DNA from 3 places in the Companilactobacillus pabuli genome. Region 3 is predicted to be linked to each of the others. Evidence: predicted binding sites of a transcription regulator. Region 3 holds the regulator's gene; each other region holds the start of a gene.

Region 1 (3,290 bases), 660 kb from region 3:
GCGCTTATACGAATCGGGGCCAGTCATTTATTGATGTTTTCGAAGTGTTGCAGCAACATAATTTTGACCATATCGGCGTTACGGTCAGTCGTAAAGAATCTTCAAGCCAGTCGACCAAATTAATTAAACACGCTTATCGTCAAGTTTTTGATAAGAAAATCGATCAAGACCACGTTTACAATAAAGCTAAAGATTTTAAAGGTGGTAATCTCGGTGCTCAATATTTACTAGAGAAAGATCCTGATTTACAGGTGATTTTTGCTAATAGTGACCAAGTTGCAGCCGGGGTAATTCAACAATTGATCAAAATGAAGAAGAAAATCCCAGTTATCGGTCAGGAAGATTTGGATTACAGCCGTTTGATGGATTTTTCTACGGTTGATCACAAATTGACTGAAATTGGCGAATATGCTTTTTGGTCTATCTTTGAAAAAGACGTTGTGAAGAAGATGATTCCATCAGAATTGATTTTACGTGGAACATTAAATGAAGAATAGGTAAGCAAAAAGGGCATCCTTAATCAGAAAAGGATGCCCTTTTTAGGGGATTTATTTTGTTATAGGGGGGAAGATAAAAGTATAGTCATCTTTTATCAGTTTTTCGTTTGTTACAGGCTTATCAGAAAATAGTTTTAATATTTTTTATTACGTAAAACTTGGATAGCCCTGTTTATAGATAAGTCTTTTTAAATTTTATAAATTCTTAAGTCCTTTTGCAGTATTTTAATACTACATCCCATGAGAGTAGAAAAATTCCACTCTGCATATATCAGTATAGCTTATTTTGTGTATAACTACTACTAGCAGATACCTAAAATACGTAAAAAAACACCTCGGGGAAAGGTGTTTTTTAAATTAGGGGATTAAATATATATATGTTATAGGGGGTGAGAAAAGGGATTTATTACATCTCTCATCTACAATTTATATAGTACTTTATTAATATGAAAAATGTATTTATAAAATGTGAAGAAACTGTGAAGGTGCAATTGTGTCTTTTATTATATAAAAAATAAAAACACTATCTAGTCCGGAATAGCAAAGAAAATTGGCTCAGTAGTGAAATTATTCTTAGCAACTTGTTGCTTAGAATAAGGCCGAGTTTTGAGATTTTGCGCCCTTGGTTCATGCAAAAGCTCAAAATCGTGCCCACTACGTTCCAGCCAAATTTTCTTTGCTATGGAGGACGGCAAGAATCAACAAAAAAAAGCCCGACCATACCGAACAAAATGCAGTAAGTCGGACTTCTCTGAAAAGTCGAAGTTAAATTGATATTTTTAAATTATTAGTCAATATCAATGTGATGTCCTGATTCAACCTTCTTTTCTAGCTTTGGAAGGTTAACTTCTAGAACACCCTTGTCATAAGTAGCTTTGATACTCTTTGAATCAACTGCTGGCAAGTGATATTGTCTCATGTAACGGCCACTTGAACGTTCGCTCATAATCATATCACCGTTCTTATCATTGTGGTCGTTGAAGCTATCACGATGACCACTAATTGTTAGTACATCATTTTCATAATTAATGTCGATATCCTTCTTGTTAAAATCAGGCATATCTACATGAACCTCGTAATCTTTATCAGTTTCTTTAATATCAGTCTTTAATGTTGAATCTTCTGGGAAATTGTTGTCAAATATGGATGGAAAATTGTTCATCCAAGAATCATTGTTGAACCAATTTCTCATTAAATTGTTACGATCCATAATTTCATTTGTCATACTGTGTTACTTCCTTTCCCTTCATTACAAATACATTGTAAGACCCTTTTGGGTGGAAGTTCAAGAATTTAGCACTCTTAATTGTCGAGTGATAAAATTGGCAAAAGATCCATAAATAATAAATAATTTTATGTGATATAATTAACATGAAAAAAAGAGGGTTAGTTAAATGACTAAACTAATTTTGAAACGTATTTACGACAAGGAATTACCAGAAGGCTATCGAGTCTTAGTTGATCGTCTATGGCCACGTGGAATGTCTAAGGTCAGAGCCAAACTTGATCTTTGGGCAAAACAAATTGCCCCGTCAGCGGAATTGAGAAAATGGTTTGGACACGATCCTGAAAAATATACTGAATTCAAGAAGAAATACTTGGAAGAAATTAATCAGAATCCTTATACGCCTGAATTCTTAACGGAAATTAAGTCCGCTTTGCAAGAACAAGATGTTTTGATTTTATACAGTGCTAAAGACGAAGAACACAATGATGCGGTAGTCCTCATGGAATATCTAAATAAAACCATTTAAATATTGTAAATGAGGTTGGCTAACGAAATGGAAGAGTTCGATTTACAGTCTTTATTATCTAGTAACGAGAAATTAATAATTCGCCTGCTGCAGGCATATGCCCAAACTAATGATATAGCAGTCTTTGTTTTGGGAAATGATGACCATTTGCGAGCAGGTATTTTTGGCGTACTTTCAGAAAGCGCTTCCTTGACGCAAAAGGATAAAAAAGCAGATTTGTCAAAATTAAGTATTCATAAATGTAAATATCATATGGAATATGCTGATGCACCAATTCGTATTTCTCAATTGAATCAACGGGTTGGAAAAATTTGTGTAGCCAAGGATACTACTGAAGTCAGCCCTAAAAGACTAGATTTGATGCGTAGATTGAATGACCAAGTGATTTATTTGCGTTCAATGATTGAGGGAATAGCCAAGCTTATTATTGAAAACCGTGGTATTGATGACTTTATTATCAAATACGCATTAGATGTTAATGAAACTATTGATGATTTAGACGATAGTGACGGCAAAGCCTTGCAACAAATTAAGACAATGTCAACGTCAAATGCTTCCATTATTTCCGCAATAGAGTATATTGATAGTAATTTAGATAAAAGATTAACGTTGGATCAAGTTTCGAGTAAAGTTTATTTATCAGATTATTATTTTAGTAAATTGTTTAAGCGAGAGACGGGATTGAGTTTTTCAGTTTACTTGAATGCACGTAAGATTCAAAAAGCGATGCTCTTATTAAAGGAATCTGACAAGAGTATCAATGATATTTCCGATGCTTTAGGTTTCACTAGATTGAGTTATTTTAGTCAAACCTTTAAGAAATATACTGGGGTAGCACCAACGAAATATCGTACCGAGGGTAATAATTAGAATAATTATTAAAAAAAATTGAGGTAATCTTCTGAAATACAAGAGAAGATTGCCTTTTTTTATTAAAAATATTGTAGTAAGATTTAAACTTAGTGTAATTCATTTTACGCAAATTAAGGGGTAAATTTTCATGAAAAATGTCTTTAAAAAGGAATCAGTGGCGACTTAT
Region 2 (3,290 bases), 880 kb from region 3:
TCATTGAATCCTCGGAACCGAATAGTTCACGAGCAAGTTGTTTAGCAAGCTCTGTCTTACCAACACCAGTAGGTCCAACGAATAGGAAGGAACCAATTGGACGACCAGACTTGTTAAAGCCAACTCTGTTACGACGGATTGCACGTGCTACATCACCGACGGCCTTATCTTGACCAATCAAGTGTTTCTTCAAATCTGGTTCCAAGTTCTTTAATTGAGCTTGTTCATTAGATTGTAATTCACCGACAGGGATGTTGGTCTTTTCTTCGATAATTTTTTCGATTTCTTTATCGGTAACGATATTTTGACCAGCAGGTTCATCCTTGTTGCTATTCTTCATATCTTGGAATTTTGTAACTTGATCACGATAATAAGCAGCTTTTTCGTAATCTTCATTACGTAGGGCAGCTTGCTTTTGGACTTCGGCATCGGAGATCTTGTTGTCTAAGTCAGCCATGTCGACGTGATTGATTTGTAGGTTCTTCTTTGAACCAGCTTCATCGATCAAATCAATAGCCTTATCGGGCAAGAATCTATCTTGGATATAACGAGCTGATAATTCAGCTGCAGCTGTAATAGCTTCACTAGAGTACTTAACATGATGATAATCTTCATATTTAGGTTGAAGACCCTTAAGAATTTGAATAGTTTCATCAACAGTTGGCTCATTGACTTGAACGGGTTGGAGACGACGTTCTAGAGCAGAGTCCTTTTCAATTGTCCGATATTCATTCAAAGTTGTTGCACCGACTAGTTGAATGTCGCCACGGGCTAGGGCAGGTTTCAAAACGTTCCCAGCATCCATGCCGCCTTCAGCATTACCAGCACCAACAATTTCATGAATCTCATCGATAAAGAGGATGATATTTTGATTCTTTTGAAGTTCGTTGATAAGTTGTTGCATTCTTTGTTCAAATTGACCACGAACGCCGGTACCTTGAACTAGAGAAACGACGTCTAGACGTACAACGTGTTTGTTTTGTAGTTTTTCTGGTACATCGCCGTCAACGATCTTTTGAGCAAGACCTTCAACAACAGCAGTTTTACCAACACCTGCTTCACCAATTAAAACAGGATTGTTCTTTGTTCTTCTATTTAATATTTCAATTACTCGATTAATTTCCTTGTCACGACCAATAACTGGATCGATCTGTCCTTTTTTGGCAAGGTCAGTAAGATCGACACCATATTGATCTAAGACTCCGTTACCTCTAGGTCTGCGACCATTTCCATTGCCGCCACCAGTTTGGGTTTGGGGACCTTGTTGCTCGAAAGCATTAGGTTGTTGTGCGCCGTTTAAGGCGTTGAACAAGTCTTCAAAACTAGAAAATCCACCGTTCGGATTTTGTGCCATATTATTCATACCTTCGTTAGCTTGATTTCTTAATTTTTGATAACAGTTTTGGCAGAGATTGATTTCTGTCCTTTGACCATTAACACTTGTATAGAGATGAATTGTTGCTTCATTCTTGTGACAATTCTGACATAACATACGCACCCCACCTTTCCTCTATCACAGGATACAACGGTAGTATATAATTAGCACTCGACGAATGCAAGTGCTAAGTCTTGAGATTGGAAAATTTTATTATATTAATAGTAGATAAAAATATTTTTTCAAATTTCTTTGAAAAAGTTTGATAATATAAACGCTTTCAGGGAGTAGCGTTGTAAGCGTTAAACGTCTTATCGCAGTTGGCTTATATTCACTTTTTTTGAGCATGCCCCTTGTGAAAAATGAAAGATAATGGTAAATTAATTAGTGAATATTTGTAGTATTCCTACAGAATTTTATAACTATATGGTGAGGTATTTATTATGGAAAAGAAAGAATTTCACATTATTGCAGAAACAGGAATCCACGCACGTCCAGCTACTATGTTGGTACAAGCAGCTAGCAAGTTTAGCTCAGACATTAACATCGAATTTTCAGGTAAATCAGTAAACTTGAAGTCAATCATGGGTGTTATGTCACTAGGTGTTGGCCAAGGTGCTGACGTTACAATTACAGCCGATGGTGACGATGCTGCTGACGCAATCGTAGCTATTTCAGATACAATGACAAAGGAAGGTTTGGCAGAATAATGGTTAAAACTATTAAAGGGATTGCAGCTAGTGATGGTATCGCAACTGCAGAAGCATACCTTTTAGTTCAACCAGATTTGTCTTTCACTAAGAAAAGTATTTCAGATGCTGATGCAGAAATCAGTCGTCTTAAAGATGCTATTTCAACATCAGATGATGAACTAACAAAAATCAGAGATACCGCTAAGGAATCTCTAGGTGAAGAAGAAGCTCAAGTCTTTGATGCACATAAGATGATTTTGGCTGATCCAGAATTTACGGGTGCCGTTGAACAAGAAGTAAAAGATAAGAGTGTTAATGCTGAACAAGCATTACATGATGTATCAGAAAACTTCATTTCTATTTTTGAAGGAATGACAGACAACCCATACATGCAAGAAAGAGCAGCCGATGTACGCGATGTCACAAAGCGTGTTATGGCTCATTTACTAGGTGTAGCATTACCAAATCCAGCATTGATCGACCACGAAGTTGTTATCGTTGCTCATGATTTGACACCAAGTGATACTGCTCAATTAAACAAAAAGTATGTTAAAGGTTTCGTTACTGATATTGGTGGTCGTACAGCCCACTCAGCTATCATGGCTCGTTCTTTGGAACTACCTGCTGTTGTTGGTACAGATACAATCACTAAAGACGTTAAAGAAGGCGATACAGTCATCGTTGATGGTTTAGACGGTGCTGCAATTGTTGGACCAACTGATGACGATATCAAACATTACGCTGAATTAGCCAAGAAGTTTGCCGAAGAAAAAGCAGAATGGGAAAAATTAAAGGACGAACCTTCAGTTACAGCTGATGGCAAGCACTTTGATATTGCTGCTAATATCGGTACTCCTGATGATTTACAAGGTGTTATTGATAATGGTGCCGAAGGTGTCGGTTTGTATCGTACAGAATTCTTGTACATGCAATCAGATAAACTTCCAACTGAAGATGATCAATTTGAGGCCTACAAGAAGGTTCTTGAAGGAATGAAAGGTAAGCCAGTCGTTGTCCGTACAATGGATATCGGTGGTGACAAGCATTTGCCATACTTACCACTTCCTGAAGAAATGAACCCATTCCTAGGTTACCGTGCTATCCGTATCAGTTTGGATAGACAAGAAATCTTCAGAACACAACTAAGAGCATTGCTACGTGCATCTGCTTTTGGTAACTTACGTATCATGTTCCCTATGATTGGTACATTGCAAGAATTTAGA
Region 3 (3,290 bases):
GTAATTATGCAGATTATTAATGTTAAACATCCGCTAAAAAAAGAACAATTGCCGACTGAAGCAACAGTTTTGATCATGGGCTTTTTTGACGGGGTACATTTGGGACATCAAAAAGTTATCAAAACGGGTGTGAAATTGGCCAAAGAGCATAATTTGAAATCGATTCTCTTAACTTTTGATCGTTCACCTAGAACTGTTTATCAACATGAAACTAATTTTAAATATCTTTCAACGAGAAGTCGTAAAGCTCAATTGATCGAAGGACTAGGAGTGGATTATCTTTACTTTGTAAAATTCACGCCTGACTTTGCTCATCTCAAACCCCAAGAATTTGTAGATCAGTATATGATTGACCTCAAGGCTAAATATATTGTTGCAGGTTTTGACTATACTTATGGCAAAAAAGATGTTGCTAATATGGCTAATTTACCCAACTATTCAAAAGGTAATTTTGAAACCGTCATGGTGCCAGAACAATTGATCAATGATCAAAAAATTGGTTCAAGTGCTATTAAAGAATTCATTACAAATGACAAGATTGCCGAAGCAAATGAGTTTTTAGGCTACAATTATCAAAACCAAGGCAAAGTCATTCATGGTCTACAACGCGGGCGGACACTCGGCTATCCCACAGCCAATATAGCTGTCGATGGTGATCAAGTGATTCCTTCAATTGGTGTTTATGCTACTAAAATAAAAGTAGATGGGGTTTGGTACAATTCAATGACCTCAGTAGGTTACAATGTTACTTTCAAAGAAAACACTGGTATTACGATTGAATCCAATATTTTTGATTTTAATCGAGATATTTATGGAGAACCAGTAGTAATCGAGTGGGTCAAATATTTACGTGGCGAAGTGAAATTTGACGGAGCAGACGGTTTGATCAAGCAATTAGAATTAGATAAACGTAATTCCTTAAAAGTATTGTAAAAGGAGAACTTGAGGTGCAAATGGGTCTTTCTTGAGTTAGGTTACCGACTAGATAACATTTTTTATTACTTATTTCGTGTAATTCAAAAATAGCATCTACTTTAAATATAGTGCCCATGCTTACTTGCACACTATTATCTAAGTAGATGTTTTTAATTTATTGATATAAGAAATAAAATCACTGCTCTAGTCCGGAACAGCAAAGAAAATTGGCTCAGTAGTGAGGTTATTCTTAGCAACTTGTTGCTTAGAATAAGGCCGAGTTTTGAGATTTTGCGCACTTGGTTTATGCAAAAGCTCAAAATCGTGCCCACTACGTTCCAGCCAAATTTTCTTTGCTGTGGAGGACGGAATTTTATCGTTAACCAAAGAAAGAACCTGCAAACCAAGTAGTTCTCTTTTTCAACGTTGATAATAATAAAGGCTTTTATGAAATAATTATGAAAAATGAGCGTGCATACTTGACACTATAAGGATAGATTGTTATATTTTACATTGTTAGCACTCAGGTATGAATAGTGCTAAAAAGGAGGACGGTATAATGCTATCACAACGTCAAGATGCAATCTTGAGAGAAGTCGTGCGCATATTTACAGATACCGGCCAGCCGGTTGGGTCGAAGACATTGATGAATGAATTACCATTTCATGTAAGTTCTGCGACAATCAGAAACGAAATGGCTTTACTTGAAGAAGTTGGGTATCTCGAGAAGACTCATCTTTCTTCAGGTCGAATTCCTTCAGCAATGGGATATCGCTATTATCTTGATCATCTGGTGCAACCAACTAGTGTGCCACAAGATATTGCCCAAAGAATTGACGAAGACTTCGGTAAAACATATCATCAAATCGGTGATATTATCGAACAATCCGCCAAGATCTTATCTCATTTGACCAGCTACACCGCAATTACATTGGGACCAGAAAGTAGTTCGATCCGTTTGACTGGATTTAGAATTGTCCCTTTGAACGCACATCAGCTTATGGCAATCATTGTCACAAGTGATAATAATGTAGAAAATAATATTTATACTGTCGATGATGATTTTGATACTTCATTAATTGAAAAAATCGTCAACATCGTGAATGACAAATTGGTTGGACAACCCCTTAATAAAGTTCTCCAAATGCTTCATAGCGATGTCCCAGCAATTCTTTCCGAATATATGTATTCAACAGATGGTTTGTTGGATATGATGGATTCACTCTTTAAGAAGGCTGAATCAGAGAAGTATTATGTCGACGGTCAATTGAATCTTTTGAATTATGCTAATAGCGACGATATGTCGGAAGTTCAGTCATTGTTCTCGATTATTAATCAAAGCAATGATTTGAGAAAATTATTGGATCCATCAATTTTAGATGATGGAATCAAGGTTCGTTTAGGAAGCGAATTAGGTAGTGATGCACTGAAGAATTACAGTATTATCACTGCTAATTATGATGTTGGACATCACGGTAAAGGTGTCATTGCCTTACTTGGTCCAACGACGATGCACTACTCGCAATTGATTGGTTTGTTAGGCGAATTTAGAGTTGAGTTAGCAAAAAGATTAATTGATTATTATTCAAGGTATGATGATTCTTGAAATTTAGGAGGAAGTAATGGCAGATAAACAAAAAGATCAAGATTTGAAGACTGCTAAAGAGGAAGCTTCAAAAAATGATAAAAAGGCTGAAAAAAAGCCAGCCGAAAAAAAAGTTGATCCCAAAGATGCAAAAATTAAGGATCTAACAGCCAAGAATGCGGACTTGGAAGATAAGTTCTTAAGAAGCCAAGCTGAAATTCAAAATATGAATAATCGTCATAAAAAAGAAGTTGCTGGCATGCTTAAATATGACGGACAAAAGCTAGCTACTGAAATTCTTCCGGTTTTAGATAACTTGGAACGTGCTTTGAATGTTGAAGCTACCGATGACTCAAGTAAACAATTGAAAAAGGGTATCGAGATGGTTCAACAACACATGGTTAAAGCATTGGAAGACAATCATGTAAAAGCTATCGACAATGCAGGTGAGAAGTTTGATCCTGCAGTTGCTCAAGCTGTTCAAACTGTTCCCGCAGATGATGATCACAAAAAAGATACTGTTGTTCAAGTCCTACAAAAGGGATACAAACTTGAAGATCGTGTCTTACGTCCAGCAATGGTTGTCGTTGCACAATAATAAGTAAATAAAAAATTAAAAAGAGGTTTAGGTTTATGTCTAAAGTTATTGGTATTGATTTAGGTACTACAAACTCTGCTGTAGCCGTTTTGGAAGGCGGTTCTCCAAAGATTATTACAAACCCAGAAGGTGCAAGAACAACTCCTTCAGTTGTTGCATTTAAAGATGGTGAAATTCAAGTTGGTGAAGTTG

Evidence for each region. The regulator HrcA, encoded in region 3, represses chaperone genes, less so after heat shock. The targets are predictions, from matches to a motif close to TTAGCACTCNNNNNNNNNGAGTGCTAA.
Region 1: G6534_RS09630 (Hsp20/alpha crystallin family protein) is a predicted target of HrcA. The motif match lies at 1,791-1,817, and genes of this name have one in related genera.
Region 2: G6534_RS02025 (ATP-dependent Clp protease ATP-binding subunit) is a predicted target of HrcA. The motif match lies at 1,540-1,566, and genes of this name have one in related genera.

What each region holds. Positions count from the first base shown of each region.
Region 1 covers NZ_CP049366.1:1,970,779-1,974,068, reverse strand. The annotation lists gene G6534_RS09635 (LacI family DNA-binding transcriptional regulator) at 1-497, shown strand, start outside; gene G6534_RS09630 (Hsp20/alpha crystallin family protein) at 1,285-1,722, opposite strand; gene G6534_RS09625 (DUF488 domain-containing protein) at 1,892-2,251, shown strand; gene G6534_RS09620 (helix-turn-helix transcriptional regulator) at 2,279-3,121, shown strand; gene G6534_RS09615 (APC family permease) at 3,252-3,290, shown strand, end outside.
Region 2 covers NZ_CP049366.1:427,391-430,680, forward strand. The annotation lists gene G6534_RS02025 (ATP-dependent Clp protease ATP-binding subunit) at 1-1,492, opposite strand, end outside; gene G6534_RS02030 (phosphocarrier protein HPr) at 1,819-2,085, shown strand; gene ptsP (phosphoenolpyruvate--protein phosphotransferase) at 2,085-3,290, shown strand, end outside.
Region 3 covers NZ_CP049366.1:1,308,945-1,312,234, reverse strand. The annotation lists gene ribF (riboflavin biosynthesis protein RibF) at 7-933, shown strand; gene G6534_RS06355 (hypothetical protein) at 1,120-1,302, opposite strand; gene hrcA (heat-inducible transcriptional repressor HrcA) at 1,475-2,521, shown strand; gene grpE (nucleotide exchange factor GrpE) at 2,538-3,098, shown strand; gene dnaK (molecular chaperone DnaK) at 3,134-3,290, shown strand, end outside.